Actomonas aquatica: one gene and its partner. The protein of the gene in region 1 binds, or shares a complex with, the protein of each later gene. Links are inferred from orthologs where the notes say so. Each region holds a gene or a part of one and is shown in the gene's direction. Other genes may lie near its edges.

Region 1 (14,455 bases):
CAGGTCCGTCCCGTCCAGCACCGGGTCACGCAGCGAGCGCTGCACGATCGTGCGCAGCGACCGATTGATCGCCGGGCTCACGTAAAAATCGCCCTGGGCCACGGCATTCACCGCCGCCGAAAAATCCTCCAGCTGGATGTTCTTCTCCAGAAACCCCTGCACCCCGTATTGCAGCGCGTGACGCACCGCCTCGGCGTTGCTCAGACCGCTGAAAATGATGATCCGCGTCTCGACCGACGCCTTGGACAAGGCCTGCACGACCTCCAACCCGCCACAACCCGGCAGGTCCAAGTCCAGCACCACGATGTCGGGTCGCTCCGCCGAAATCAGCTCGATTGCTTCCTTCCCGTCGCCGGCGATGCCCACACAGGTGAAACCCGGCATGACTTTAAGAAAGTTGCGCAACAACTCGGCGATGAAGACATGGTCGTCGACCACGAGCACGCGCCGCCCCTCTGCCGCACGGGCAGCTTCCTTGCTGGAAACAGAAGAGGTGGTTCGCATCTCCCCCCCTTATCGCCACAGGTGGCATTGCATTTAGCCCAACCTTCCCCTGTAGGGAACCTTCCCCTCCCCAACACCCCGTCCCAGCGCTCCCGCTATCTCTAAAATTACATTTGCCAGCCGGTCAGCCGCCCCGCCACCTTCACCGTTCTCATACGCAAATCCCTTTCCCGATCTTTATAGACCCAACACCATGGCCGAAGAACTCGTAGGTAATATTTTGGTGGGCCAATCCGGTGGCCCCACCGCCGTCATCAATGCCAGCATCGAAGGCGTCGTCTCCGAAGCGCTGAACCACGACTGCATCGAGGAGATCTACGGCACCCTCAATGGCGTGCTCGGCATCCTCAATGAGGACTTCATCGACCTCGCCTCGGAGTCCCAGCAGACCATCCGCGGCCTGCGCCACACCCCCGGCGCCGCCCTCGGCACCTGCCGCTACAAGCTCAAGAAGCAGGCCGATTTCGAGCGCGTGCTCGAGGTCTTCAAGGCCCACAACATCCGTTACTTCTTCTACGCCGGCGGCAACGACTCCCAGGACACTGCCGACAAGATCTCCAAGCTCGCCCAGGAGCAGGGTTACGCGCTGCGCGTCATCGGCATTCCGAAGACCATCGACAACGATCTGCCCGTCACCGACCACTGCCCCGGCTACGGTTCCGTGATCAAGCACGTCGCCACCACCGTGCGCCAGATGGCCTGCGACCACGCCGCCATGGGCCAGAGCGACCTCGTCTCCATCCTCGAGGTCATGGGCCGCAACGCCGGCTGGATCGCCGCTGGCGCCTCCCTCGCCAAACGCCGCGACCACCCGCACGATCCCCCCCACATCATTCTCCTCCCCGAGGTCGCCTTCTCCGCCGAGAAGTTCATCGCCGATGTCCAGCGCGCCCTCAAACGGGACAAGTTCTGCCTCATCGTCGTGGGTGAAGGTCTGGTCGACGCCGACGGCAACTACGTCGCCGCCGCCGAGGCCACCGACGCCTTCGGTCACGCCCAACTCGGTGGCGCTGCCGACTTCCTCCAGCGCCTCGTCGAGGCCAACCTCCCCGGCATCAAGGCCCGCACCGCCAAGCTCGGCATCCCGCAGCGCGCCGCCGTCACCAACGGTTCCCAAGCCGACGCCGACGAGGCCTTCCTCGCCGGTCAGGCCGCCGTCGAGGCCGCCATCGACGGCGAGACCGACAAGATGGTGACCCTGCTCCGTGGCGACGCCGACCACTACACCTGTGAAACCGGCCTGGCTCCCCTCGCCGACATCGCCAACGGCGTGAAGAAGCTCCCCAAGGAGTGGATCAACGAGGACGGCATCAGCATGAACTACCAGTTCGTGCGCTACGCCACCCCGCTCATCCAAGGCGAAACCAAGGTCCCCCACGACAACGGTCTCCCGACCTTCGCCAAGCTCGACAAGGTCCGCGTCCAGCGCCTCCTCGAGACCTACGAGCTCTGAGCTTAAACAAGCTCCCCCAAACCCGCTCAGGCCGCCCGAATTCAGGGCGGCCTTTTTCATGCCCCGCCGAAACCCTCTTTCCTCTTTCTCTTTATCTTTCTCTTTCTCCCTGCGGTTGGGCGGGGCAGTGGGCGGGTTTCGGTCGGCGAGGAGAAAGAGAAAGATAAAGAATAAAGAGAAAGATCCCCATCCCCATCCCCCAACCCGCATCCCGTATCCCGCATCCCGCATCCCGCATCCCGCATCCCGTATCCCGCATCTCGCATCCCGCATCCCCGCCCCCCATCCGGCATCCCGCCACATTCCCCGCGCAAATCCTTGGCAACTAACGCTCCACGTTTGCGCCACCCTTCATTCCCTTTCAATGGGTTCCTTTGCGCCCATGAAAACCCTCTCCCGCATCTTCCCCTTAGTTGCGATCCTCGCCTCGCCCGCGCTCCTGTCCGGGCAGACGACCGAGCCCGTCATCGAGGTGCCGGCCTACGAAGTGGTCACCACCCGGCTCACCACCACCAACGCCAGTCCCACGACCGACGTCTTCCTCGACGCCACCGCTGCGCCCGCCGAGTTCGCCCTCCCGGCCCTCGCCGAGCAATTCGCCGGCTTCTCCGTCGCGTCCAACCAGGCCCGTTCCTTCACCGACAATTTCTCCATCCGCGGCCTCACCAACACCCCCATCTTCGGCGCCCCCGCAGTCACCGTCTACCTCGACGACCTGCCCCTCGGCGCAGGCTTCACCTTCCCGTCCGACCTCACCGGCTTCGCCCGCGCCGAACTCCTCCGCGGCCCCGGCGCCGGCACCCGCTTCGGCCGCTCCGGTCCCGGCGGCATCCTGCTCCTCTCCACCCCGGCCTCGCCCGCCACCGCCACCGGCAGCCTCACCCTCGCCGCCGGTGAACACGGCCGCCGCACCGCCACCCTCACCGGCGCTTCCGCCGCTGGCGGCACGACCGACGCCTACGCCGCCGCCACCTGGAGCGAACGCGACGGCTACGTGCGCAACACCACCATCGACCAGGACGTCGATCCGCAGGAAACCCTCAGCGCCCTCGCCCGCTTCCGCTACCGTCCGACCGACACCACCGAACTCACCCTCTTTCTCAACGCCTTGCGCGCCCGCGACGGCGCCCAGCCGCTCGTGCCGCTCTTCGGCCCCTTCGACACCGTGCAACGCTCCGCCGAGGGCGTGACCGAGGTCGACACCTTCAACACCGCCCTCACCGCCGCCTTCGAGCTGCCCACCGGTCGCCTCACCGCCACCACCGGCTTCAGCCACTGGGACATGGGCCCCTACAACAACACCCTCGACTTCGGTTTCGCCGAGCTCGGCAACGGCTCCACCCTCAAACAGCGTAACCTCTCCGAGGAGATCATCTACACCGCCGGCGCCGACAGCCCTGCCGCCTGGCGCGTCGGTCTCTTCGCCAACGACGGTCGCACCAACGGCTCCTTCATCCGCGCCTTCGGCCCGCAGATTTTTGAAGAGTCCAGCTACCAATTCGACACCCTCGACCTCGCCGCCTTTGGCGAAGCCACCTTCCAAACCAGCGACGCCCTCGCCATCACCGTCGGCCTGCGCCTCGTGAAGACCGAGATGGACAGCGTCCGCACCGAAGTCATCCCCGTGCCGCAGGTCACCCCGGCCGAACACAAGTCCGACGCCATCCTGCCCCACCTCGACCTGCGCTACGACCTCGGCGCCAACACCACCGCCTTCGCCAACGTCGCCATGGGCTACAAGACCGGCGGCTTCTCCGCCTTCACCGGCAACGCCGTGCTCGCCCCCTACGACGCCGAATACACCACCGCCTACGAAGCCGGCCTCACCACCACCACCGCCGACGGCAAATTTTCCGCCACCCTCCGCGCCTACCTCTACGACATCGACGATTACCAGATCGAACGCTCCTTCGCCACCGGCACCAACCAGGCCGACGACTACCTCGTGGTCAACGCCGACACCGCCCGATCCATCGGCGGCGAAATCGAACTCGCCTGGCACCCGCTCGAGGGCCTCGACCTGACCGCCGCCTACGGCCGCACCGACGCCACCCTCACCGGCTTTACCGATCCCTACGCCGGCGACGTCTACGACGACAACCGCGTGCCCTACGTGCCCACCTACGACGCCTCCCTGCGCCTCGACTACCGTCACGCCAGCGGCGTCTTCGTCGGCGCCAGCCTCACCGCCACCGGCAAGACCTACTACACCGAGGCCGAAGATCCCACCTTCGCCCAGGACCGCTACACCCTCATCGGCGCGCGCCTCGGCTACGCCACCGCCCGCTACCGTATTCAGATTGTGGGCACCAACCTCGGTGACGAGGATTACTACAGCGCCATCACCCCCGGCACCTTCCACGGCACCCCCGGCGCCCCCCGCAGCATCTTCGGCGAACTCACCCTGCGCTTCTGAGCCAGCGCGTTCCTCCCCCACTGTAGTCGGGGTCGCCGACCCCGGCCCACCGTAGCCTCCGCGAGGGCGGATAGGTTTTTCTGTAACTGCATGGCACCTGCGAAACGTCGGTTTCGCATTGGAGGCCGAACGCCCCCGCCTGCTGCGGTCGCGCGCTCGCAACCTTAATGCCCCTGATCCCATGCCCTCCCTCGTCACCTCGGCGCCCCAGCGACGCGCCACCCCGCTTGCGGTCCGCCTCGGCGCCGCCGCCTTGCTCGTAATCCTCGCCCGCCCCCTCCTCGCCCAGAGTAGCTCCCCGGTGGAGTTTGCTACGCCCGCGTCCATTCCGTGGGCCGGCTACGACACCACCGTGGCCGACGTCGATGGCGACGGCGACTTCGATACCCTCGGCACCATCATCGCTGGCAATGAACTCCGCCTCAACCGCCAGACCAGCCCCGAGAAGTGGAGCGCGCAAAGCTTCGGCTTCGACCGCCTCGGTCTCCTCGCCGATGTCACCGGCGACGGCTCACCTGATGTGATTGCCATTGGCCGCACCACCGGCGTGGAGGTGCATGCCAACAACGGCAACGGCACCTTCACCAAAACCCAGACGCTGCCCAACACCGCGTTCACCCCGGAGATTCGTTCCCAACGCGGCGCCGCGGCCGACGTCGATGGCGACGGTGATCTCGACCTGATGATCACCAGCTATCGCTACAATCAGCGATACCACCTGCTCCTCAACGACGGCACCGGCAACTTCACCGTCGGTTGGCAGTCCTACTTCATTCCGGGTGAGCAGGCCAATGCCGTGAAGTTTGCCGACCTCGACAACGACGGCGACCCCGACTTCGTCGCCGTCGGCGGCAACCGTTACGCCAACGTCTGGATCAACAACGGCGACGGCACCTTCGACCCCGGCTACGCCATCAACGGCACCACTACCACGTGGTTCCCGGGAATCACCCAAGGGTCGCTCGACATCGCCGACCTCAATGGCGACGGCCGGTTGGACTTGATCGTCGCCGAAGACAACTACGCCAACGACCCGCTCCAACCGGTGGGCATTGCGTGGTATGAAAACACCGGGGACCTCAACACCTTCACCCGCCACCTGGCCACCACCGGCCGGGCTCGCGAAGGTTTCATTCCCGGCGAAACCCGCCCCTACTGGTATGTCGCCGCGGGCGACCTCGACGGCGACGGCGACATCGACTTCGTCGCCAGCGGCGACAACACCCCCTCCGACGCCTTCGTCAACGACGGCCAGGGCAACTTCACCAAAGTGTGGGAATCGACCGCTCCGATCGACGGCGTGAGCCTCGTGCCGGTCATGCGTTCGCAATACCTCGTCGACCTCGATGACGACGGCCAACTCGACTACTTCGGCTACGGCAGCTACACCGCGATTTTCTTCGGCGACAACCTGGTCGAGCCGCCGGTGCGCTGCGAAGACCTCGTCGAAGAACTCATGGCCGAGCTCACCGATCTCGACGCGATGCTCACCCTCGCCACCGATCAAATCGCCGCGCTCAACCAGCAGCTCGCCGCGGCGGATGCCGACAACACGGACCTCACCGCCCAACTCGCCGCCGCCCAGAGCACCCTCGCCCAAGTCACCGCCGAACTCGACGCTCTTAACGCCGACCACACCGCATTGCAGGCCAACCATACCGACACCCTCGCCGAGCTCGCCTCCGCCAATACCAATCTCACGCAGCTCGACCAACGGTTGCAGTCGCTCAACGACACGCACGCCGCGCTCGTCGCCACTCACAACACTGCCCTCGCGGAAATCGCCGACCTCCAATCCGCCCTCGCCACCGCCCAGACCCGCATCAGCGACATGGAGGACGACGCCGCCGCCGTGGCCGCCGCCGTCACCTCGATCGAGGAGGCGCTGTCATATCGCATCGCCGCCGACTTCGTCATCCCCGGCGACACCGCCGATGAGAAACTCGCGGTCCTCGCCGAAGCCCTCGCCGACCTCAACCGCGGCCAACGCAAAGCACTGCTCAGGGACCTCGGCTATCGCAAAGCCAAGCCCCGCGACCGCGAGACCGGTCGACGCCAGAACCACGGGAACTGATCGCGCTCAACCGCCCCCGTTTCCCACGGTCAAACCACCAAGAGGCCACCCTTCCGCAGGGTGGCCTTTGTTTTGGATTGGACGGTCGATCCGCAAAGGCATGCTCGCGTGCACCCATGTTCCCCACCAAGGCCTCCGGCCTGCTCCCCCTGCTGCTCCTGTGCATCGGCTTGGCTGCGCCCCAAGTCGCCATCGCCCAGGAGGACCCCATCGTCCCTCGGATCGTCGCCTACCCGGCCAACCAATCGGTCATCGCCGGCACCAGCCTCCGTCTGTCCGTATCGCTGCCGCCCTTTGTCTACGCCAGTGGCTACCAATGGCGCAAAGACGGCATCGCGATCGAAGGCGCGACCCGCTCCAGCCTCACCGTCTCCGCGATCCAGCCGACCGATGCCGGCAGCTACGATTGTGTGGTCACCACGAGTGACGGCGAGGAACTCCATCACCCCGCCGCCCACGTCGATGTGCTGACGGGAGTCCTGCCCTACACCATCTCCCCCTCCTACTCGATCGAACTTCGCGAAGGTGGCCGACTCTCCCTCGTCGGCGGCGCCCGCGGTGAACCGCCCTTCACCTACCAGTGGTTGAAAAACGGGACAGAGATCCCCGGCGCCACCAGTTCCAGTTACAGCAAAAGCAGCGTGACGCGCTCCGATCAGGGACTCTATCAGGTTCGCGCCACCAACGCCCACGGCAGCGCCCTCCTAAACCTCTGCAACATCACCGTCGTTCCAGCCATTCCACTCAACGTGCTGGGGCACCCCGCCACCTTGGTGGTGCACAGCGAGATGCCCCACCCAATCTATCCGGAGCAGTCGATCGGCGACCTGAATGGCCCGCTCCGCTTGCGCGATAGGTCGCTCGTTTTCCAAGCCGGTCCGAGCTTGATGATGTGGTCGAACGATCAGCTCTCCGTCCTCGCCACCCGCTACGACGCTGACCCTGCCGGCCTCGCCGTGGAAGACCTGCACGCTTGGTCGGAACCAGACAACGGCGACGTCTATTTCATCGCCAACCCGAGCGCGTCCGTCATGGCGGTCCATCGCTGGCGGGCCGGCGCGGTCGACACGATTGCTCGCACCGGCGACCTCGCGCCCAACGGTGAGACCTACGCTTCCTTCAGCCACGTGGCCGCCCGCGATGGCACCCTTCTGTTTGTCGGTGAGACCTCCGGTCCGAACGGTAACTCCACCCATGTATTCCGGCAGATCAACGGCGGCCCCGTCCATACGCTGCTCGCCGCCGGCACCGAGCTGCCGGGCCCGACCGGCCCTTTCGCCACGATTCTTTGGGATTACCCGCCGAGCTTCGACGGCGAACACTTTGTCGCGTGGATGCAGGACGCGGCCGGCAACGGCGGTCTATTCGCCCTCAGCTCGTTCGGCCAGATTCAGACCTTTCTCGACTTCACCTCAACCGACTACGGCAGCGTGCTCAGCATGACGGACGTCGAAGGCGATGAAGTGATCGCCAGCACGTGGTGGAATGGCCGCCCGGACTTTCGCTTTAACGCCGCCGGCGAACTCCTCGGTGTAACCGATGGGCCACTCTACAACGACACCCAACGGCTCGCCATCCTCTCGCCCGGCCGCTACCTGCGCATCGGCTCCCGCAACATCGAGCTTCACGCGGGCTCGGCCTCCGTTCCGGTGGTGTCCCGCGGTGGCTCTTACTTAGGCGCGACCGGCGAAGTGATCGCGACCGACGCCGATGCCCAGGACGGCGAAGTCGCGCTCCTACTGCAACAGCCGTCCTTCGAACGACCCGAATACCTCATCGGGATCATCCGTCCTGTCCCCGCAAGCGCCACACCCCTCATGACCCATTCACCGGTCAGCCAATGGGTCGAACCCGGTAAATCCATCGTGCTGTCCGCCTTTGCCTCCGGCGGCGGCCTCACCTGGCAATGGTTCAAAGACGGACAGCCCATCGACTCTCCCACCGCGAACGCTCTGCCGATCACGAACATCACCGCCGCCGACCTCGGCAACTACTCCGTCGTCGCGACCAATACATTCGGAGAGGCCACCAGCGACACCGCGACCCTCAGTTGGCTCGACGCTCCGTCATCCCCACCGCGACTGCTCGCCGAACCGGCCGACCAAATCCGCCTGGCTGGCTCGCAGTTCGTGATTCAAGTCCCCTTCGATCCCGGGGTCGGCACCGGCGCGATCGCCTACGCGTGGTATTACAACGGTCAAAAAATCCGCGGTGCGTATGGGCTTTCGGTGGACTCTGCGCAGCCCTACATCGGCGGCACCTACCGCTTCGAGATCACCACCGAGCACGGCACGGTCTCCTCCCGCGAGTTCACCATCACCGATGCCACTCCGCCTTGGCCGGATCTGCCGGAGGAGTTCGAAATCCAAGACTTCACCTACATCGACGGCATCGCGCGTTTCACCGTGCCCACCATTCCGGCCCACACTTACGAAACACAGTTCACCACCGACCTCACCGGCGAGTGGCAGTCCCTCGGCACCTTCATCGCCCAAGACTACACCACCACGCGCGCCTACGCGATGAACGTCGAGACGCAGCTCTTTTTCCGCGTCCGAGCCGCCCTGCCCACCGATTGATTTCGGCCAGCGCAGCCGCACCGTTCCGATTTACGTTTTTGCATCCGGTGCCGATAGCACTATCGCTGTAGCACCCTTACCCCGAACGACATGTCTGCAACCCCTCCTGCCGCCGACCGTGCGCGGTCCTCACTCCTCGCGTCTGCCCTCATCGCGGCCGGCGTTGGCGGTGCCGTGGGTGCAGTCCTCAGTGGCCTAAACCAGACGTCCGCCGTCGGCATCGTGCTCACCGCGCTCGGCAGCGCCGCCGTCACCGCCGCCGCCGTGGTCTGGGCCGTGCGGCGTGATCGCCATACAACCACCGCCACCACCGACAACGTTTCCGAGCAACCCACCACGCTCACCACCCGCGAGCGCGACATGCTCCTCGGCCTGCTCCAACACGTCGACGATCGCATCTACTTCAAAGACCGCGACTCGCGCTTCGTCCTCGTCAGCCGCTCCCTCGCCCGCGCCTTCGGCCTCAAATCGTCCTTCGCCGCCATCGGCAAAACCGACTTCGATTTCTTCGACACCGATCACGCCCAACGCGCCTTCGACGACGAACGCCGCATCATGGAAACCGGCGAAGCCGTGCGCGGGCAGATCGAGAAAGAAACCTGGACCGGCGGCGAACCCACCTGGGGCCTCACCACCAAGATCCCCCTCTACGACGACGTGGGCAACGTCATCGGCACCTGCGGCATCACCAAGGACGTCACCCAACTCAAGAAAACCGAGGAACAACTCGGCCAGGCCCGCGACGAAGCCCTCAAAGCCAGCAAGGCCAAGAGCGAATTCCTCGCCAACATGAGCCACGAGCTACGCACGCCCATGAACGGCGTCATCGGCATGAGCGAGCTCCTCCTCGATACCGACCTGCAACCCCGCCAACGCGAGTTCGCCGAGACCATCCAATCCTCCGCCGACGCCCTGCTGCACGTCATCAACGAGATCCTCGATTTCTCCAAAATCGAGTCCGGCAAACTTCGTTTCGAGACCATCGACTTCGACCTCGTGGAGACCGCCGAGTCCACCATCGACATGTTTATCGAGGCCGCCTCCCGCAAGGGCATCGAACTCGCCTGCGAGGTCCCGGCCGACGTTCCGCGCGCCCTCCGCGGCGACCCCGTGCGCCTGCGCCAGATCCTCTCCAACCTCATCAACAACGCCATCAAGTTCACCGCCCAGGGCGAGGTCGTCGTGCGCTTCACCGCCGAGTCCGCAGACGACACCCACGTCACTCTCGGCTGCATGGTGAGCGACACCGGCCTGGGCATCAGCCCCGAACAACAGGCCGTGTTGTTCCAACCCTTCGTGCAGGCCGACAGTTCCACCACCCGCCGCTTCGGCGGCACCGGCCTCGGCCTCGCCATCGTGCGCCAATTGGTCGAAATGATGGGCGGCGCCGTTTCCCTCCGCAGCCGCGTCGGCGAAGGCTCCACCTTTGGCTTCACCGCCCGCTTCGAGAAACAGCAGGGCCCCGCCAAAACGCCCCCCGCGCTCTATCACCGCCACCTCTTCGATCTGCGCGTCCTCATCGTCGACGACAACGCCACCAACCGCCAGATCCTCCGCCATCAACTGCACGCCTGGAAGATCCACCGCGACTGCGCCGAGAACGGCGAGGAGGCCCTCTACCAACTGCGCCAGGCCGCCGCCCAAAACCGTCCCTACCATCTCGCGCTGCTCGACATGCAGATGCCCAATATGGACGGACTCGAGCTCGCCCATCACATCCGCCGCGACCCCGCCCTCGCCGACCTGCGCCTCATCATCCTTTCGTCGCTCAACCACGACTACGATCCCGACGCCGAGGCCGAGGCCCAGATCAGCGCCCACCTCGTTAAACCCGTCAAACAGGCGCAACTGCTCGACACCCTCGTGTCCGTGCTCGGCGACCTCTCGCAACCCGCCGCCGATGCGCCCGACGACGACTCCGCCAGCGCCGACGCGCGCCGCCCCTCCTCGCTCGACACCGACCCCACCGGCCCCACCGGCAGCCTCCACCTCGCCCTCGCCGAAGACAACCCCGTCAACCGCCGTGTAGCGGTCGCACAACTACGCCGCCTCGGTCACCGCGTGTCCGTCGCCGAAGACGGCCGGGAGCTGCTCCGTCTGCTCGCCGGCAGCCGCCACGAGATCGTGTTTCTCGATTGCCAGATGCCCGAAATGGACGGCTACGAAGCCGCCCGCGAAATCCGCCGCCGCGAAGCCGACGGCAGCGCCACCTGGCCCACCCCGTTGCACATCATCGCCATGACCGCGCACGCCCTCCACGGCGACCGCGAGCGTTGCCTCGCCGCCGGCATGAATGACTACGTGGCCAAACCCGTCAAAGTCGCCGAGCTGCGCAAGGCCCTCGACACCGCGCGCCAGGCCAGCCGCATCCACGGCTGATTTCTTGCCAGCGCGGGACGACTCTGCAGCGTCCCCCGCATGCCTTCGCCGTCGCTGCCCACTCGCGGGCTTCTCACCGGACTCGGCCTGCTCGCAGTGGCCTGCGCCCTCACCGCTTGTTCCCGCACCGCGCCCGCCGACACCGCCCGCGCCGAAAATCAAATTCTCATCAGCGTTGGCCTCGAACCATCCTCGCTCGATCCGCATCGCAACACCGGCTCGTCCGAATCCTCCATCATCAGCGCGCTTTGGGATCCGCTCGTCGATTGGAACGCCGACATCTCCGCCGTCGAGCCCGCCGCCGCCCAGAGTTGGGAGATCTCGCCCGACGGCCGCACCTACACCTTCCACCTCGACCCGCGCAACCGCTGGTCCAACGGCGATCCCGTCACCGCCCAACAGTGGGTCGAGTCGCTCATCCGTTTTGTCACCCCATCCCTCGCCGCCGAACTCGCCGTCAAAGCTTACCCCATCGTCGGCGTGGAGGACTATTTCAACGGTCGCACCACCGACCCTTCCACCCTCGGCATCCACGCGCCCGACGACCACACGCTCGTGCTCACCCTGCGCGAACCCACCGCCGGATTCCTCGGCATGCTCACCGCCTACCCGTGGTTGCCCGTGCACTTTCCCAGCGTGCGCGCCGCCGGCGATCCCTACAGCCTGAGCACCAACTTCACCCGCCCCGGCGAACTCGTCACCAACGGCCCCTACAAACTCACCGATTGGCGGCCCAACCAATACGTCGAAGTCACGCGCAACCCGCACTACCCGCGCGAGGTGGAAGCCGACTCGATTCGCTTCTTCGCCATCGACAGCCTCGACGCCGAGGAGCGCGCCTTCCGCACCGGCCAACTCCACCTCACCAACGGCGTGCCCAGCCACAAGATCGCCATCTATCGCGAGGCCAACGATCCCGCCCTGCGCATCACGCCGCGTGTCGCCACCAGTTACATTTCCTTCAACACCACCCGCCCACCCTTCGACGATGTGCGCGTGCGTCAGGCCTTTTCCCTCGCCCTCGATCGCCGCCAACTCGCCGACGCCGTCATCCGCACCGGCGCCCCGCCGTCCTACGCTTTCGTCGGTCCCGTCCCCGGTCACACCCCGGGCACCGTGCTCACCGAATCCGTGACCGAGGCCCGCCGTCTTCTCGCCGAGGCTGGCTACCCCGACGGGGCCGGTTTTCCCTCCGTCGAATACCTCTACAACACCAACGAGCGCAACCGACAGATCGGCGAAGCCATTCAGCAAATGTGGAAGGTAAACCTCGGCGTCGACGTCACCCTGCACAACCAGGAGTGGAAGGTCTTCCTCGACTCCCGCCAGCAACAGGCCTTCGACCTCGCCCGCGGTTCCTGGCTGCCGTGGACCCCCGAACCCATCGAGCTCTACGAACTCATGAAGGGCGACAGCGGCACCAACAATTCCGGCTGGGTCCACGCCGACTACGACGCCCTCTACGAAGAGGCCCGCCGCACCGTCGACCCCGCCGCCCGCGAAGCGCTCTACCACCAGATGGACGCCATCCTCGCCGAAGAGATGCCGGTCATCCCCTACGCCTACTACGCCGTCACGCGCCTGGTGGATCCGCGCATCGACAACTGGCGCCAGAACATCCTCGAACTCACGCCCTGGCGCCTCGTCGGCTTCAAGACCACCGACTGAGCACTGGCGTCAATACTGCCCCAGCGCCAGCCGCCGAGCGTCCGGCCCCTCACCCGCGGCATCGAGCCGCACGAACTCCCGCTGGAGACCGTAAGGCGTGTTGCGCCCGAAGTAGGACGCGCTCGCCTGCAGCATCGCCGCAAACCGATCCGCGAAGGATTTGTTCTCAGCCGCAAAACTCAACCGCGTCTCCCACAACAATACCCGCCGCCCCGAGCGCTGCATCGTCGGATAATCATAAGCCGCGATGACCAGATAATACCGCTCCTGCTCCAGCTCGGTCCGGAGATCGGCCAACTTAAAATCCGTCGAACTCACCCGGTTCTCAATCATCAGCCCCGCCAGCTCCTCGTAGTAGCCCAACACCTTGGCCACCTCGATCAGGTTGCCGGCCGGCGAATTCACCTTCGACACCGAACCGCGATGGTTTTGATCCAGATACACCGGCGCCGCGTTCCGCCCGCGCTCCGGCGCCGTGCGTCCGCGATGCACCACGATCAGCAAATCCGCCGCCTCGCGGTTTTCGGCCGGCTTGAACCCTTCGTTTTCCAAGACCGCCCCGAGCTCCTCCTCGATGTCGGCAAAGCTCACCGCCTCGAGGGCCTCATCATCGGTCCCGCTCAGGTTGTATTGGCCCATGTTGATCACAAACGACTCCGCATACTCCGGACCCGCCTCGACCGGCGTTCGTTGATAACTGCCATGCGTCTTGGCATAGGTGACAAGTTTGGCCGTTTCAGCCGTGAGCAGGCTGGCGCCCAGACACAGGGTCAGGCTGCCCAGCAGGAGGGATGTAGTGCGTTTCATGATACAAACGGAACGAGGGGTTGGCGATGAGGGGGAGGGGTATGGCGAAAGCAGGCCAGCACTACGCCCAAAGGGGATGAGTCCGCCGGAATTTCCCAATGTTCCCCGCGCCCGGGTTAACCCACTGCCGCGCCCCCTGAAGATTTGACTTCAACCCAGCCCGCCGCCGACCTGTCAGACCTACTATGTCGACAGCGCGCAATCACGTCCGGGAACAGGAAGCCGGCATCTACATCGGCAACCAGGAGGACAAGGCCAACCTGTCCAACCCGATCTCGCGCGCCCTCGTGCAAGGTTTCGACCGCGCCTTCCTCGCCGCCCTCGCCGCCGCTGCCCCCCGCTCCATCCTCGAGGTCGGTTGCGGCGAAGGTCGCCTCGCCACCCTCATGGCCGAGCAACACCCCGTCGATATCCTCGCCACCGATTTTTCCACCGCGCTCATCGCCGGCAACGCTCCCCTCGCCACCGAGCGCCTCCACTTCGCCCAAGCCAGCGCCTACGAGCTGAGCCGCACCGCCCACGCCCGCGACGTGGTGGTCTGCTGCGAAGTCCTCGAACACCTCGAAGAGCCCGCC
Region 2 (14,605 bases), 370 kb from region 1 along the record:
GGGCGCCGGAAACGTGACGACGACGAGCGGAATCGTGGGCGGATCGATCCGGCGGTCAACGCTGGCTGAGCGCGTTCACCATGGCTCGCCAGCGATCGGGACGCACGATGATGAGCAGGCCGTCGAGCTGCGCGCGGGCGAGCGGACGCAGCGGCGGGAGTAACCAGGTTGTGAATACGCCGCCGACCAGCGCGCCGACCGCCACGGCGCCGGCCGCCCCCATCATGCCCCAGCGTTCGAGGCACCAGCCGGCCAGCGCGACTTGCACCGCCACGGTAATGAGCGCGCAGGCGAAGCTCCACCAACTGTCGGCCACCAGCAGCACGGCGTTCCACCGCGCGGCAACACTCAGCAGCAGGACGCCCAACCAGGCGCGGGCAATGAGCGGCGCGACCGCACCGTCGTATTGTGGACCGAGCACGAGATGCACCAGCACGGGCGCGAGCAGGGTGAGGGCGATGGCGGAGGCCCAGCCGAGTGCGCTCACGGCCTCGAACATGGCGCGCAGTTCGCGGCGAAAGCCGACCGCATCGGGCGCGGCGTGGGCGGCGGTGAGCGCCGGGAAGAGACTGGCGATGAGCGCGGCACCGGAGTAGAGGGCAAACTCGGTAAAACGGTTGGCCGCGAGGTAGAGTCCGGCGGCGTGATCCGAGAGTTTGATCGCGACCAGCACCTGGTCGAAGCGTCCGCCGAGCGCGGCCACCAAGCCGGCCAAGGCGAGGGGCAGACCCCCGCGCAGGAGGCGGCGGGCGATGACCTGATCCCAATGCCACGGACCGCTGCGCTCGGGGGCGGTGCGGTAGGCGATGGCGTAAGCCACGGCGTAGAGTCCGGCCTCAAGCACGATGGTGGCGACGAAAGCGAGGAGCGGCGCATCGAGCACGACCAGCAGCAGTTTCACGGCGGCGCCGGCGTAGATAACAGAGGTGCGGGAGATGACCGCGCGGCGCGACTGCAGGTGGCGTTGGAACCACAGATCGATGACGTTGTTGGCCTGAAAGACGAGCGAGAGGCTGGCGAGCAGCAGCAGGGGCCATTGGCCGGGCAACGCGACGCGGCCGGCGATCGCCATGCCGACGATGGCGGTGAGTCCGCCGCCGACGCGCAGCAGGCAGGCGGTGCCGAGCGTGCCGCCGGCTTCATCGGGTCGCCGCACCAGCTCCCGCACCACCACGGCGTCGAGACTAAGCGTGGCCCACGGCACGGCGATGGCCATGAAGGCGAGCACGGCGTTGAAGTGACCGAAATCCGCCGGACCCAGGTGCCGGGCGATCGCGCCGACCACGCCGATGGTGACGACCATGCTGGCCACGCGTCCGCCCACGATCCACAGCGTGTTGGCGAGAGGTTGGGCAGGGCGGAGCGGCACAGCGCGCAGTAAGCGCGGCGGCATTTTCCGGGGCAATCAAAGTCTGGCTGGGGCGTGTGTGAGATCGCTGAGTAGCTGCGCTTGAGCCGGCGGCGAAAGCGTGGCGCGGTGGCCTGGTGGAGCGGCCACGTTGTCGCTGCGCTCCAACGCGGCTACGGGGTTGGGCGCTGAGGCGGGCGGAGGGGCAGCGTTAGCGCGAGCAAGCTCGCGGCCTGGTCGCTCTAAGTAGCTGCGCTTGAGCCTAAGGCGAAAGCGTGGCCCGGGGCTTGCGGCGGGGGCGGGTGGTGACGCAGGCTTCGGGCGCATGCCGGCTGTGAGCGTCCTGATGGTCTTCCACCGCGACGGTCCGCATCTGCGGCCGGCGATTGCGAGTGTGTTGGCGCAGACGTGGCGGGACTTCGAATTGGTCTTGGTCGACAATGGCAGCGGGCTGGATGCGAGCGACCTCGGCGAACTCGGTCAGGACGCGCGCGTGCGTTGGGTGCACCTGCCGCAGAACGTGGGCATTCCCGGCGGACACAACGCCGGGGTCGCGGCGGCGCGGGCGCCGTGGGTGGCGTTGATGGATTACGATGACGTGAGTCAACCGGAGCGTTTGGCTCGACAATGGGCGGCGGCGCAGACGGTCGGTGATGACGTGGGCGTGATTTCGGGTCAGGCAGAGCGGATCAACGCGGCGGGTGAGCCGGTGGGGCAGTGCGAATTTTCGCTCGGACCGGACGACGCGACGAGGCAGCGCGACTACGCGGCGTATGCGGGCGCGTGGGTCACGCAGACGAGTTTGGTGCGACGCGAATGGCTGACGGCGCTGCCGTATCGCGAGGTCTTTCCGTTTGCGGCCGATCTGGATTGGCAGGCGCGGGCGAGTGAGCGCGGGGCGGCGTTGATCCTGCCGGACGTGTTGCTGCGCTACCGCTGGCACGATGGGCAGACCACGCAGGCTCGGCGGGATGAGATCGAGCGCAGTCGGGCGGTGATTTTGTTGATCAGTCAGCGTCGGCGAGCCGGGCGCGACGAGCGGCTGGCGGAAGCGTTGGCGGAGTTGGAGGGGATGTCGGCGGCGGCCGCGTGGTGGCAGGTGGCGGAGTGGGCCGCGACGGAAGGCTGGGCCGAGGCGGCGGCTTACGCGGCGCGGCGCAGCTGGGTGCTTGAGCGTGGTTGGCGGCGGGCGGGGCAGGCGGTTCGACTGATCGCGGCGCTGCCGGCGGCGGCGCGAGCGCGGGCGTGGCGCATGGCGTTGCGGGGGCCGGTGCGGGCGTTGGGTGTGCGGGGCACGCCCTAAAGTTGAAGCTTTTCGCCGGCGGGTCGTCCGGCCTTGCTGGGGGCGTGCCCGCTGCCCCGGAACTCGAGACCCTGCATTATCTTGGCTACGACGAGGATGTCGGCGGCATCGTCTCGATTGTGCGGGCGCTGGCGGAGACCGGACTTTTTGGGGTCACGTTGGGTCTGAACCGTGGCGCGCACCAACGGCGGCAGCCGGCGCTGCCGGTGGTGGAGTTCAGTCCGCTGGCGGGTGAGACGATTTCGCCGGGGACCTGGTGGCGGGCGCGACAGGTGGCGCGTGAGGTGCAGGTTTGGTTGCAGGGGGCGCCGGGACGGGTGTTTCACGGTCACTCGCGGGCGGGGCTGTTGGTGGCGCTGGCGTTGCGGGCGCGCGGCGAAGCCCGGGTCGTCGCAAGTGTGCACGCCTACGGACGGCAACGGTGGTTTTACCGGGCGGCGGCGCGACGGCTGGGGGCGCGGTTGTTTTGGCTGAGTCCGGCAATGAAGGCGTATTATGGGGTGCCGGGCAGTGACTGGACGCAGTGCATCGGGGGCGGGGTGTCGGAGCGTTGTTTTGCGGTGCCGCGCACGGCAGCGGAGGCGCCGCCGTGGATCATCGCGGGCATCGGCGATCGGGTGCGGTGGAAGGGGTGGCACCGGGTGCTGGACGCGTTGGCCGCGTTGCCAGAGGCGGAACGGGCGGCGCTGCGGTTTGAACATATCGGCGGCGCGGGTGATCCGGCTTACGTGGCGGAGCTGGAGACGCGCACGCGGTCGGCGGGGCTGAGCGACGTGGTGACCTGGCGCGGGCCGCAGCCGGACTCGGCCGGGCTGCTGGCGGAGGCGCATGCGTTGGTGGTCGCGTCGGACCATGAACCGTTTTCGATGGCCATGCTCGAAGCCATGGCGGCCGGGGTGCCGGTGCTGGCGGCGGCCGCCGGCGGAGCGGTGGATGTGGTGTCACCACCGCGCCTGGGGGTGTTGTATTCGAATTCTGATGACGACGGATTGGCGCGGGAGCTGGGGCGCTTGGCGCGGGGAGAAGGGGTGGCGCGGGTGTCGCCGGATCCAGCGGCGGTGCGACGCTTCGCGGCTCCGGCGGTGGCCGAACAATGGCAGAAGGTTTACCGGTTATGAGTGAGATGCCGTCCTTGCTGCACGTGGCGTCGTGGGTGCGCAGTATCGGCGGCGTGGAGACGCTGCTGGCGCAGCATGCGCGGGCTGATGCGGCGGCTGGGTTAAAGGCGACGCAGGTGTCGTTGTTTGATCGGCCGCCGTTTGGGGGCGAACCGGAGCCCGGTTATGTGCCACTGCGGCTGGGTGGTTGGTCGACGGTGCGCGCCATGCGGCGGGCGATGGCGGGCGTGGGCCGGGAAAATGCGGGGGCATTGGTCCTGTGGCACAACGGCTGGGGCTTGCCGTGGTTTGCGCCGGCGGATCGCTCGGCGCGGCGCATTGTTTGCCTGTGGGACAGCGTGGAGCATTTTGGACCGTGGCTGGCGTCGGTGCGAAGCTGGCTCGATGGCGTGATCTGCATGAGTGCGGCGGCGCGGGAGGACGTGCGGCGTTTACTGCCGGATTGGCCGGAAGAACGCACGCAGGTATTGCGGGTTCCCTTGGCCGCACCGGCGGGGCTTGTGGTCGAGCGCACGCGCGGAGCGGAGCTCGTGATCGGCTGCGCGGGGCGGTTGGTCAAAGCGCAGAAACGCTGGGAGCGGTTGGTGCCGTTTGTGGCGGAGTTGCGACGGCTCGGGGTGGCTTATCGGATCGAGGTGGTGAGCGACGGTCCGTTGCGGCCGTGGTTGCAGCAGCGATTGGGGGACGATGCGCGCATCGCGTTTTTGGGTTGGCAGGACCGGGCGGCGTATTGGCAACGACTGCAGCGTTGGGATGTCGCACTGTCCTTCACCGATCACGAAGGGGGGCCGATTGTGATGCTGGAGGCGATGGCGGCAGGGGCCCTGCCGGTGTATCCAGCAATTGGAGGCAGCCTCGTGCGCGACTACCTGCCGGGGCTGGATGCACGTAGCCAGTATGCAGTGGGCGACCCAGTGGCGGCGGCGCGAGCGGTGCAGGCGTGGGCAGCGACGACGGAGGCCGAGGTGCAGCCGGTGCGGGCGCGGGCGCAAGAGATCGCGGCGGGGCATCGCCCGGAGCACTACGATGCGGACTTTGCGGCGTTTGCGCGGCGGATCGCGGCCTTGCCGCGGGTGTCGCGGGACGGCGCGGGCGAGATGCCGCGCCGGTGGTGGGATGTGTTGCCGTTGGGCGTGGTGACGCGCCTGATGCCGGGAGCGTTGTGGCGATAGCTAGCGCAGGGCTTCGGCAAGGCGGTGGGCGAAGGCGTCGCGGGTGTAGTGCTGGAGGAAATACTGGCGGTGGGCGCCGGCGGGACGAGGCGCGGCGGCGACGCGTTCAAGGGCGTCGGCGATGTTCACCGCGCTGCGTTGGCGGGCGGGGATGAGGTGGACGTGTGCGGGGGGCAGGCCTTCGGGCACGGCGTGCCAGTCGGTGAGGATGAGGGGCAGGTCGTGGGCGAGCGCTTCGAGGATGACCAGCGGGTGCGCTTCGGCGGCGTAGCGGGTGGGGAAGAGCAGCACGTCGGCGCCGGCGTAGAGGTGGTGTTTGGCTTCGGCGGTGGCGAAGCCGATGTGGTCGACGGGCGCGCCGCAGCGGGCGGCGTGAGCGCGGAAGGCTTTGGCGGTGGCGGGATCGTCGAAGTCGCCGGCAACGGTGAGGCGCACGCTGCCCGGGCAACGGCGGTGGGCTTCGGCGACGCCGGCGAGGGCGGCCAGCACGCCTTTGGCGCGGGTGCAGGCGCCGACAAAAACAGCGTGCAGCGGGCGTTGGTGAGGACCGTCGCGGCGTTGCCAGTGCGGGAAGGGATCGGCGATGCCGTTGCGGATGACGACGGTGCGGTGCGGGTGCAGGTAGGCGACGTCGGCGCGGAGGGCTTCGCCGAGCACGAGCGAGAGTTCGGCGCGGCCGAGGGCGCGGCGGGCGAGTCCGCGTTCGAAGGGTTTGGCGTGGTGTTGCAGCCAGTGGCCGAGGCCGGTGGCGTGCCAGTGGAGGATGAGGCGGGTGGCGAGCGGGCGGCAGAAAAAGAGCAGGAGAAAATCGCGGTAGAGGGCGACGCGCTTGCCGGGCGCGGGCACGTAATAGAGGTCCATGCGGCCGTGGCGCAGGGTGAGTCGCCAGACGCGCCAGATGGCGACGGCGAGCGGGAGCAGTTTGCCCCAGCGCCAGCGACCGACGTCGGCGTTGTTGCGCGAGAGAGGGAGGTTGACGTGGTGCAGCTCGATCTCGGGGGCGGCGGCGGGGAGCGCGTCGAGCAGCGTCTGCACCATGAGACTCTGGCCGTGGATGGGGGGCGGAATCTGCGCGAGGACGAGCAGCTTCATCGCGAGCTTGGAATGTGGCGCGGGCGGCGGAACACTGCGGCCCAACGTGAACCGAGAGTCGTCGTCAAACCAGTCTGGAATCGTGCAATCGCCGTGGGCGGCGGCGGGGCTGTGCGCGCTCGTCGGTTTGGTGGTGTTTCAGGTCTGGGGTAACGCGGTGCGCGGTTACATTGATACGCCGTCGGTGTTTTGGTGGTGGGGCTGGCAGTGGTTCAACGAAGGTTCGGAGGCCGAGCATGGTCCGCTGCTGGTGGCGCTGGCGGTGTGGCTGGTGTGGCGGAACCTTTCCAAGGATGAAGTAAGAAGTAAGAAGTTTGAAGTGGGGGAAGTGTGGCCGGGGGTGGTGGCGATGGTGGGGGCACTGGGGCTGCATGCGCTGGGGTTTGTGGTGCAGCAGACCCGCATCTCGATCTTGGCGGTGTTGTTGTTTGCGTGGGGCGTGGCGCGGCTGGGTGGCGGGGCACGCTGGGGACGGGCGACGGTGTTTCCGCTCGCGCTGCTGTTGTTTGCGATCCCCTTGGGCGTGCTGGATGCGGTGGGCTTTCATCTGCGGCTGGGCGTGATCACGACGACGGAACTGATCGCGCGGGCGGCCGGCATAGAGGTGGTGCGCAACGGCACGCAGCTCTTCGCGCCGGATGGCAGTTACCAATACGACGTGGCGGCGGCGTGTTCGGGCGTGCGTTCCTTGCTGGCGCTCCTGGCGCTGTCGGCGCTTATCGCCTACGTGTGGGTGCGAGCGTGGTGGCGGCGCGGGGCGGTGTTTTTATTGGCGTTCCCGCTGACCTTTGTGGGCAACGTGGTGCGGATCGGCGCGATCGTTTTTGCGGGGGAGTGGTTCGGGCAACGGGCCGGTGAGATCGTGCACGACTGGGCGGGCTTTCTGGTGTTTGTGATCGTGCTGGGGGGCGTGTTGGCGGTCAGCACGTGGTTGGCGAAGGGCGAGAGCGAGGGTGGAGCGACGGAGAAGGTGGCCGGAGGACCGGGGGCGGCGACCCCGGCTACAGCGGAGACGGGTGTCGTGCGAGGCTCGCGGGCCTGGCGGGCCGCGGCGGTGGTGGGGTTGGCGGCGGTGGGGACCGTGAATTTTTTGGTGCGGGTGGATGCGTGGGCGGTGCGGGCGGAGGCGGGGATCCGGCTCGCGCCGGATGGGATGAACCCGGCGGAGTTGCCGACCTTTGTGGGCACGGAGTGGATCGGCCGGGAAACCGAGGTGACGCAGGTCGAGCGCGAGACCTTGCCGGCGGACACGGGTTACTCGCGGCGGCTGTATGTGTCGGTGAATGACCGGCGCGAGCAGGTGCTCATCTCCATTGTGTTGAGTGGGCAGGACCGGACTTCGATTCACCGGCCGGAGATCTGTTTGGTGGGGCAGGGCTGGAGTATCGGGACGCGCGAGGAGGCGGAGTTTAGCGATGCGCTGGGGCATGTCGTGCCGGCGGCGTTGTTGCGTTTGCAGCGCGAGGTGACGCGGCGGGATGGGGCGCGCGTGGAGGTGCCGGCGTTGTTTGCTTATTGGTTTGTGGGGCGGGACCGGGTGGCGACGACCACGGCGGAACGGCTGTGGTATACGGCGCTCAATCGGCTGCGGCTGCGGCCCGATCGTTGGGCGTATGTGGTGGCGCGAACAGTGCAACTCGATGGCGAATCCGAGGCCGATGCGCGGGCGCGAATGGAAGCGGTGGTGGAGCAGTTGTTGCCGCAACTCGTCCCAGCTGCAGACGAGCAACAACTCCGTGGTTGAACTTTGATTTAAGGCCCGCACGCTGCGCAGCTCCTTGCAATCAGCCAGCGCCGCCGACTTAGCCTTGTTGATAGCCGAGGGTGATCCAGTAAACTGGTCGCTCGCGGCTGCGTTGGTGTTGGGCATGGGCGGAGGCTTTTTGGTGGTGTGGCTGTTGTCGCGCAACACGCGTCGCCAAGCGCATTTACAGGCGGAACAGGTCATCGAAGTGGCCCGTCGCGAAGCGGCGGTGGCGGCCGAGGAAATCAAGCAGGCGGCCGAAAAGGATCTCGCCACGCGGCGCACTGCGCTCAACCGCGAGTTCGATCGGCGCGACATTGAGATCGATGTGCGCCTGCGGGAAATTCGTTCGCACGAGGAATCTTTGGCGGCCTTGGATTTTGAGCTGGAGGAAAAAGGGGAGCGCCTGAAGCGCGAAGCGGCGGCGATCAAACAGGCCCGGGATTCGATCCGCGATCAGGCGAAATCGCTGCGCAAGCGTCTCGAAGGTGTGGCGCAGATGGACGCCGAGGAAATCAGCGCGGCGCTGCGCGAGGAGGTCATGATCGAGTGCCAAGACGAGTTGCGCGCGCTGCGTCGCCAGATTCTCGAGCGCTCGGAGCAGGACATTAACAACGAGGCGCGGCGCATCCTCATCGCATCGATGCAGCGGCTCTCCTCGCAGCCCAACAATGATCTCACCGCGACGATCGTGCAGCTGCCGAGCGAGGACATGAAGGGCCGCATCATCGGTCGCGAAGGGCGCAACATTAAGTCCTTTGAGTCTTCGACCGGCGTCACGCTGCTCATTGATGAGTCGCCGCAGATGGTGCTCATCTCGTCCTTCGACCCGGTGCGTCGCGAAGTGGCGCGCGTGGCGTTGGAGGCCCTCGTGAAGGATGGCCGCATTCATCCGGCCAACATCGAGGACTTCGTGCAGCAGGCGCGGGATGAGATCGGCCTGAAGGTGCAGCAAGCCGGTGAAGACGCGGTGACGCAGCTCAGCATCAACGGCCTGCACCCCGAGATCATCAAACTGCTGGGTCGCCTGAAGTATCGCTTTTCCTACACCCAGAACGCCCTCGATCACTCCATCGAGGTCGGTCAACTCTGCTCGATGCTCGCGAGCGAGCTCGGGCTGGATCCCCAGGTGGCGAAACGCGCCGGCCTGTTGCACGACATCGGCAAAGGCATCGAGGGGGATTACGAAGGCAGCCACGCGGCCATCGGCGCGGAGTTTGTGAAGCGCCACGGCGAGACTGCCACGGTGGTTAACGCCATCGCGGCCCACCACGAAGAGGTGGCGCCGGAAACGATTTACGCGGGCTTGGTGATTCTGGCCGACACGGTTTCGGCGGTGCGCCCGGGCGCGCGGGCGGAGTCGATGTCGAGCTACATTCAGCGACTCGATCGTCTGGAGAAAATGGCCAAGAAGATCGACGGTGTGCGTCAGGCCTACGCCATCCAGGCGGGTCGCGAAGTGCGTGTGGTGGTGAATCCGAACGTGGTGAGCGACGACCAGGCGGGCGAGATCGCCAAGAAGTTGCGTCAGCGCATCGAGGACGAATTGCAGTATCCGAGCACGATCCGCGTGACCGTGATCCGCGAGAGCCGCTACACCGAAACCGCCACGTAAGCGCCGCGGGCGGCGCAAGGGGTCAAGGGCCAAGTGCTCAAGTGACAGGCAGAATCGGAGCTACCGTCGCTCTTGATACTTGGTCACTTCTACCTTGTTACTTCCTCCATCATGGCAGACCCGAAGATTCTTGAGACCTTTCCCAATCCGGCGCCGCAGCGGGATTTTCTGATCGAACACACGCATCACGAGTTCACCTCGCTGTGTCCGATGACCGGGCACCCGGACTTCGCCAACATCACCGTGCGTTATGTGGCCGACAAAACCTGCGTGGAGCTCAAGTCGCTGAAGCTCTACTTCCACGCCTACCGCAACGAGGGCATCTTCTTCGAGGCCGCGACCAACCAGATCTGCGACGACCTGGGCGCGGCGCTGCAACCGCGCTCGCTGGTGATTGTGGCGGATTGGAAGGCCCGAGGCGGTTTCAGCTCGCGCGTCACCGCCGAGTGGATACAGCCATCGGACTGATTTTTTTAAACCACGGATGCTCCCAAGGCGCACAAGTGGACACGGATGGCCTCACTAACGTTCGGCTGTAGAGATAAATTCTGGATCCGTGCAGGTGCGTAGCCGGTAGGCGAAGCCATCCGTGTCCATCTGTGGTTTTAAACCCAACACCATCATGAGTTCTCTGTTCGATCTGCCGGTGGATCATCCGGTGCGGAAACGCGCGGTGATTCGGCGTAGCCTCAAGATGAGTTCCTTCGAGGCGGTGCTGGCGATGCCCTTGGTCTACACGGGTCAGCCGGCCAACCTCGTGTTGGCGGCTTTGTTGGCGCAGGGGCTCAAGCTCGACCCGGGAGCCTACGGTCTGGTCGTGTCGCTGCCGTTTTGGTGCAACATGCTGCAGCTCTTCATCACCCCGGTGCTGGGGCGGTGGTTTGCGATGCGCTCGGTGTTCATCTGGGCGATCTGGTTGCACATTGCCTGCTGGTCGGGTTTCGCGAGCACACTGCTGATCGCGCCGGAGTGGGCGATGGCGCATGCGGTGCCGCTCTCGGTGGGTTTTGTGGGCGCGGCCGGTATGGTGGCGGCGGTGATGGGCGTGGCGTGGACGGCTTACATGCAGGCGTGGGTGCCGGCACGGGTGCGGGGTAAATACTTCGCCCGGCGTAACCGGTTGGCGCAGGCGTCCAACTTCATCTTTCTCCTGCTGGCGGGTTGGGCGCTGATGAATCCATCGCTCGATGTGCTGGCCGGGTTGATCCTTTTCGCGTGTTGGACGCGGGCCATCTCGGCGGTGGTGGCGGCGCGCACGCAGGCCGCGGGCGATCCGGTCGCACCGGAGCGCGTGTCGTGGCTGAAGCAGTGGAACGACCTGCGGCAAAACAAACGTTACCTGCGCTCGGTGGTGTTTGTGGCGGCTTGGATGGCGGTGCTGAACGGCTTCGGCGCGTTTCAGCCGGTATTCATGCTGACGGTGCTCACCGACAACGCAGGCGTGGCGAGTCTGCCGCTGGCGTTGTCATTGCTCTTCGGCGCGCTGGCGCTGCCGGCGTGGGGTCATCTGCTCGACCGCTACGGTGCCCGGCCGGTGTTGTTCAACGCGGTGGCGCTGTGGGCGTTGATTGGATTGCCGTGGATGTTTGTGACCAAGGAAAGCCAGTGGCTGCTCTACGTGGTGTGGGCGTTCACGGGCGCGGTGAATGCGGGCATCGTGATCGGTCAGCTCAACCTGCTCATGAAGCTGGTGCCGCCGGAGTGCAAAGCGCTCGCGGTGGGCCTGAACATCGCGGCGGGTTCGGTGGGCACGGCGATCGCGCCGATCCTTACGGGGCAATTGCTCGAGTGGGTGATGGCGCAGGGGTGGTCGGACCTGCGCACCTACCATGCCTTTTTCGCGACCATGCCGTTCTTCGCGATCGGAGTTTTGATTCTACTGCGCAAGGTGGAGGAACCGCGTTCGGCGCCGGTCAATCACGTGCTCGGTGCGCTGCGTAATGCGCGCACGCTGGGGGCGGCGCTCGGTCTGGGCTTCATCTCGCAGTCGCTGTTCACGCCGCGCGGTCCGGGCAAGCGCAGCGAGTATTGAGCGCGGCGAATCCGGGCGCGGCGGGCACGGAATCGGGCCTCGCCACCGGTCGGGATGGTGTGCACGGTGCGGCGTTTTCCCGATGTTGAACGAGTTGTTAAAAGAGCTTTCCACGGGCTGGGTTTGGGCCGCGATTCCCGTGTTGATCATCTCTGGCGTGCGCCTGTTTCGCTACCGCTTCCGGCGGCGGTATTCGAAATTCACGCTCATCAAGGTGGTGCGGCTGCGCTTCAAGTCGCATGGTCATCCGCCCTTTTACACCCGCAAGATGCAGACGAAGGAGGCGGAGCCGGAGGAGGTCTTTGATGAGGCTTGGATGCTCAATGGGGCGCTGTGCAACTACCACGTCGACATGCGGCCGATCCTCATCAGCTCGTCGGGAGCGTCCGATGCCTACCAGATTTTGCCGTGTGTTTCCGGGGCGGCGGATATCCGGCCGCATCGTTCGCAGATGACCGGGTTCTCCAGCTTTTCCAGCAAGGAAAAGACCGACCGATTGGCGGCGCTGGGAGTGCTGGTGAACGGCCTGCAGGACGAGAAGGATTGGGAGTATGCGACCACGGCCCAATATCACGGCCAGGACTTGTCGCTGGTGGTGGACTTTTCGTCGGTGGCCGATGTGGAGGCCGTCGTCACGCAAGTCACCGCGGTGCATCGCCGCAGCGTGGGAGGCGGCGTTGAAGAGAAGCCGGTGGCGGTGACCATGGTGGGCTCGGCGATTTATTCGGCCGAGATGAAGCAAGCCGAACAGGACGACGTGTTGGCGCTACGTTTTCGCTTCAACCGGGACGGGGTGAAGCTGCACGATGGCGGGGTATGACGTCTGAGCTGTTGGATTCGATCCGATGAGTGGCGCGCGGCTGGCAGCGGGGCCCGACGAGGTGGCGATGTTTGGCTTCGGCTCGTTGCTCCTGCGCGAGAGCATCGCGAAGTCCTTGGGGCGGCCGTATGAGGGGCCGCTCCACGAGGTCGAGCTGGTGGGGTGGACGCGGCGCTGGAATGTCTCGATGCCCAACCGCGCCTTCTACGCGGAGACGACAGAGGGCGAGCTCTGGCCGGAGAAGATCCTGTATCTCAACATCGTGCGGCAGGCCGGCGCGCGGATGAACGGCGTGGTGATGGTCGTGCGGCGTAGTGACCTCGCCAGCATGGATCGACGGGAGAGCGTTTACGACCGGGTGGATGTGGCGGCCGATCTGGCGGGGCTGGACGTGCCGTCCGGCACGCCGGTGTATGCCTATTCCGGGCAGGCGGCGCACTGTATTAAAACTTACACTACGCTGGCGGAGATGGGCCTGCGGCAGACCTACCTCGACGGCGTGAACCGGGCACTGGCGGCGATGTCGCAGGATTATCAGACGGCGTTCGCCGCGAGCACCGAAGCGGTGCCGCAGGAGCTGGTGTTCGCCGACCAACTCAAGGCGGGCGAAGACCCGTTTGGCTACGACAAGGTGAAACGCGAGCGCAAGACGGGCGACGGGTAATTTGCACGATCCGGGCACCGCTGCCGCCAAGGCGGGTTTATGCCGGGCATGAACGTGCTCACCATCCTCCTCTGTATCGTCCTCCCGCCGGTAGCCGTCGCGATTAAGCGCGGCATTGGCGGCGACTTCGTCATCAACCTGTTGCTCACCCTCATCATGTGGCTGCCGGGCGCGATCCACGCCATTCTGGTGTGCAACAATAGCAGCAGCTCGTCCTCGGCGACGGCTTAGAGCGGAGTCGGGCAGAGGCGCCGTTGCGGTCACGCTTGGGCCACGCTTTCGCCTTCGGCTCAAGCGCAGCTACTTGTCAGGGACTGTCGGCCGCCGGTGCCTCCAGCCAGACCGTGCGGTAGTCGGCGCGGTCCATGGGGTTTTCTTGCAGTCCGCGCACGGCCGGGTGGCGGAGGTAGCTGACGTTTTGATTGGCCAGCGGCACGATGGGCATCGCCTGCATGAGCAGATGCTCGGCTTCCCGCAGGGCGGCGGCGCGGTCGGCGGGATCGCGCAGCGTGGCCGCGTGATCGAGGGCGGCGTCGTAGGCGGGATCGGACCATCCGGTGAAGTTCCATCCGGAGTCCGTCCGCCACAGGTCGAGGAAGGCCGTGGCATCGGCGTAGTCGGCCACCCAACCGCCGGCGGCCACCGTGTATTCGCCGTGTTGCAGGCGGCTCCAATGCACGCGGCTCTCGCTCACCAGAATCTCCACTTGGATGCCGAGGCCGTCTTTCCACTGGGCCTGCAAGATCTCGGCCAGCATGCGGGTGCCGCCGGATTCGGTGCTGAGTTCGAGCACGGGAAAACCGTCGCCATTCGGGTAGCCCGCGGCGGCGAGTTCGGCGCGGGCTGCGGCCAAATCGTCGGAGAAATCGGCGGTGGTCGGATAGCCGGTCAGGCTGGTCGGCACCACCCGGTGAGCCGGCGTGGCGTCGTCAAAATAGACGCGGGCGGTGATGGCTTCACGGTCGAGAGCGAGCGCCAGTGCACGGCGCACACGCGGATCGTCGAGCGGCGGATGGCGGGTATTGAGGTTCACAAACCGTGCGATGAGCGAAGGCACTTCGCGGAGCAGGCTGGCCTCGCCTTGTTCGCGATAAACGGGGAGGCGCGACGGCGGCACGCGCTCGGTGCGATGGAGTTGGCCGGCGCGAAAAGCGCGCTCGGCGCTCTCGAGGTTGTCGTAGGCGTGGTAAACCACCGCGTTGAGGCGGACGTGGGAGGCGTCCCAGTAGTTGGGCGATTTTTCGAGGCGGATGACGTCGTTAGGGCGCCACTCGGTGAGGTGGAAGGGGCCGTTGGTCACCATGGTGCCGGGTTTGGTCCAGCCGGTGCCGCGGGCGGTGGCGGAGCCGACGGACTCGACGGTGGCCCGATGCACGGGGGCCCACACCGGGTTGTTGGCGACGATGACCGGAAAGTAGGGGGTCGGCTGGTTCAGGGTGATGGTTACGGTGGAGGCATCGGGGGCACCGAAACCGACGGTGGTAAAGTCATTGCTGCGACCAGCCGCGAAATCGCTCGCGCCCACCACGTTGTCGAAGAGGAAGGTGTATTGGGAGCCGAGCGCCGGGGAGAGCACACGTTGCCAACTGAAGAGGAAGTCGGCGGCGGTGACGGGGTCGCCATTCGACCAGCGGGCGTCGGGGCGCAGATGAAAGGTGTAGGTGAGGCCATCGGCGGAGACGTCCCAACGCGCGGCC

Evidence for each region.
Region 2: K1X11_RS16690 (region 1) and rny share a complex: the UniProt entries of both Bacillus subtilis proteins name them as parts of the possible RNA degradosome complex. The link is inferred for Actomonas aquatica from one-to-one orthologs.

Annotation. Positions count from the first base shown.
Region 1 is NZ_CP139781.1:4,372,732-4,387,186, reverse strand. Bases 1-2,827 are described here. They hold K1X11_RS16690 (6-phosphofructokinase), read left to right. Parts: upstream 1-697; coding sequence 698-1,957; downstream 1,958-2,827. Other genes in these bases: K1X11_RS16685 (TonB-dependent receptor), read left to right, coding at 2,340-2,827; K1X11_RS16695 (response regulator transcription factor), read right to left, coding at 1-504. Also shown: more of K1X11_RS16685, read left to right, coding at 2,828-4,373; K1X11_RS16680 (FG-GAP repeat domain-containing protein), read left to right, coding at 4,555-6,447; K1X11_RS16675 (immunoglobulin domain-containing protein), read left to right, coding at 6,564-9,026; K1X11_RS16670 (PAS domain-containing hybrid sensor histidine kinase/response regulator), read left to right, coding at 9,117-11,405; K1X11_RS16665 (peptide ABC transporter substrate-binding protein), read left to right, coding at 11,445-13,073; K1X11_RS16660 (hypothetical protein), read right to left, coding at 13,083-13,880; K1X11_RS16655 (class I SAM-dependent methyltransferase), read left to right, coding at 14,066-14,455. UniProt on the Bacillus subtilis protein: Catalyzes the phosphorylation of D-fructose 6-phosphate to fructose 1,6-bisphosphate by ATP, the first committing step of glycolysis.
Region 2 is NZ_CP139781.1:4,747,361-4,761,965, forward strand. What follows is about bases 7,125-10,101. They hold rny (ribonuclease Y), read left to right. Parts: upstream 7,125-7,811; coding sequence 7,812-9,392; downstream 9,393-10,101. Other genes in these bases: K1X11_RS18185 (exosortase C-terminal domain/associated protein EpsI), read left to right, coding at 7,125-7,777; queF (preQ(1) synthase), read left to right, coding at 9,504-9,860; K1X11_RS18200 (MFS transporter), read left to right, coding at 10,015-10,101. In the rest of the region: K1X11_RS18160 (oligosaccharide flippase family protein), read right to left, coding at 56-1,369; K1X11_RS18165 (glycosyltransferase family 2 protein), read left to right, coding at 1,674-2,651; K1X11_RS18170 (glycosyltransferase family 4 protein), read left to right, coding at 2,696-3,769; K1X11_RS18175 (glycosyltransferase), read left to right, coding at 3,766-4,941; K1X11_RS18180 (glycosyltransferase family 4 protein), read right to left, coding at 4,942-6,033; more of K1X11_RS18185, read left to right, coding at 6,116-7,124; more of K1X11_RS18200, read left to right, coding at 10,102-11,424; K1X11_RS18205 (hypothetical protein), read left to right, coding at 11,564-12,244; K1X11_RS18210 (gamma-glutamylcyclotransferase family protein), read left to right, coding at 12,270-12,908; K1X11_RS18215 (YqaE/Pmp3 family membrane protein), read left to right, coding at 12,957-13,139; K1X11_RS18220 (peptide ABC transporter substrate-binding protein), read right to left, coding at 13,216-14,605. UniProt on the Bacillus subtilis protein: Endoribonuclease that initiates mRNA decay. Initiates the decay of all SAM-dependent riboswitches, such as yitJ riboswitch. Involved in processing of the gapA operon mRNA, it cleaves between cggR and gapA.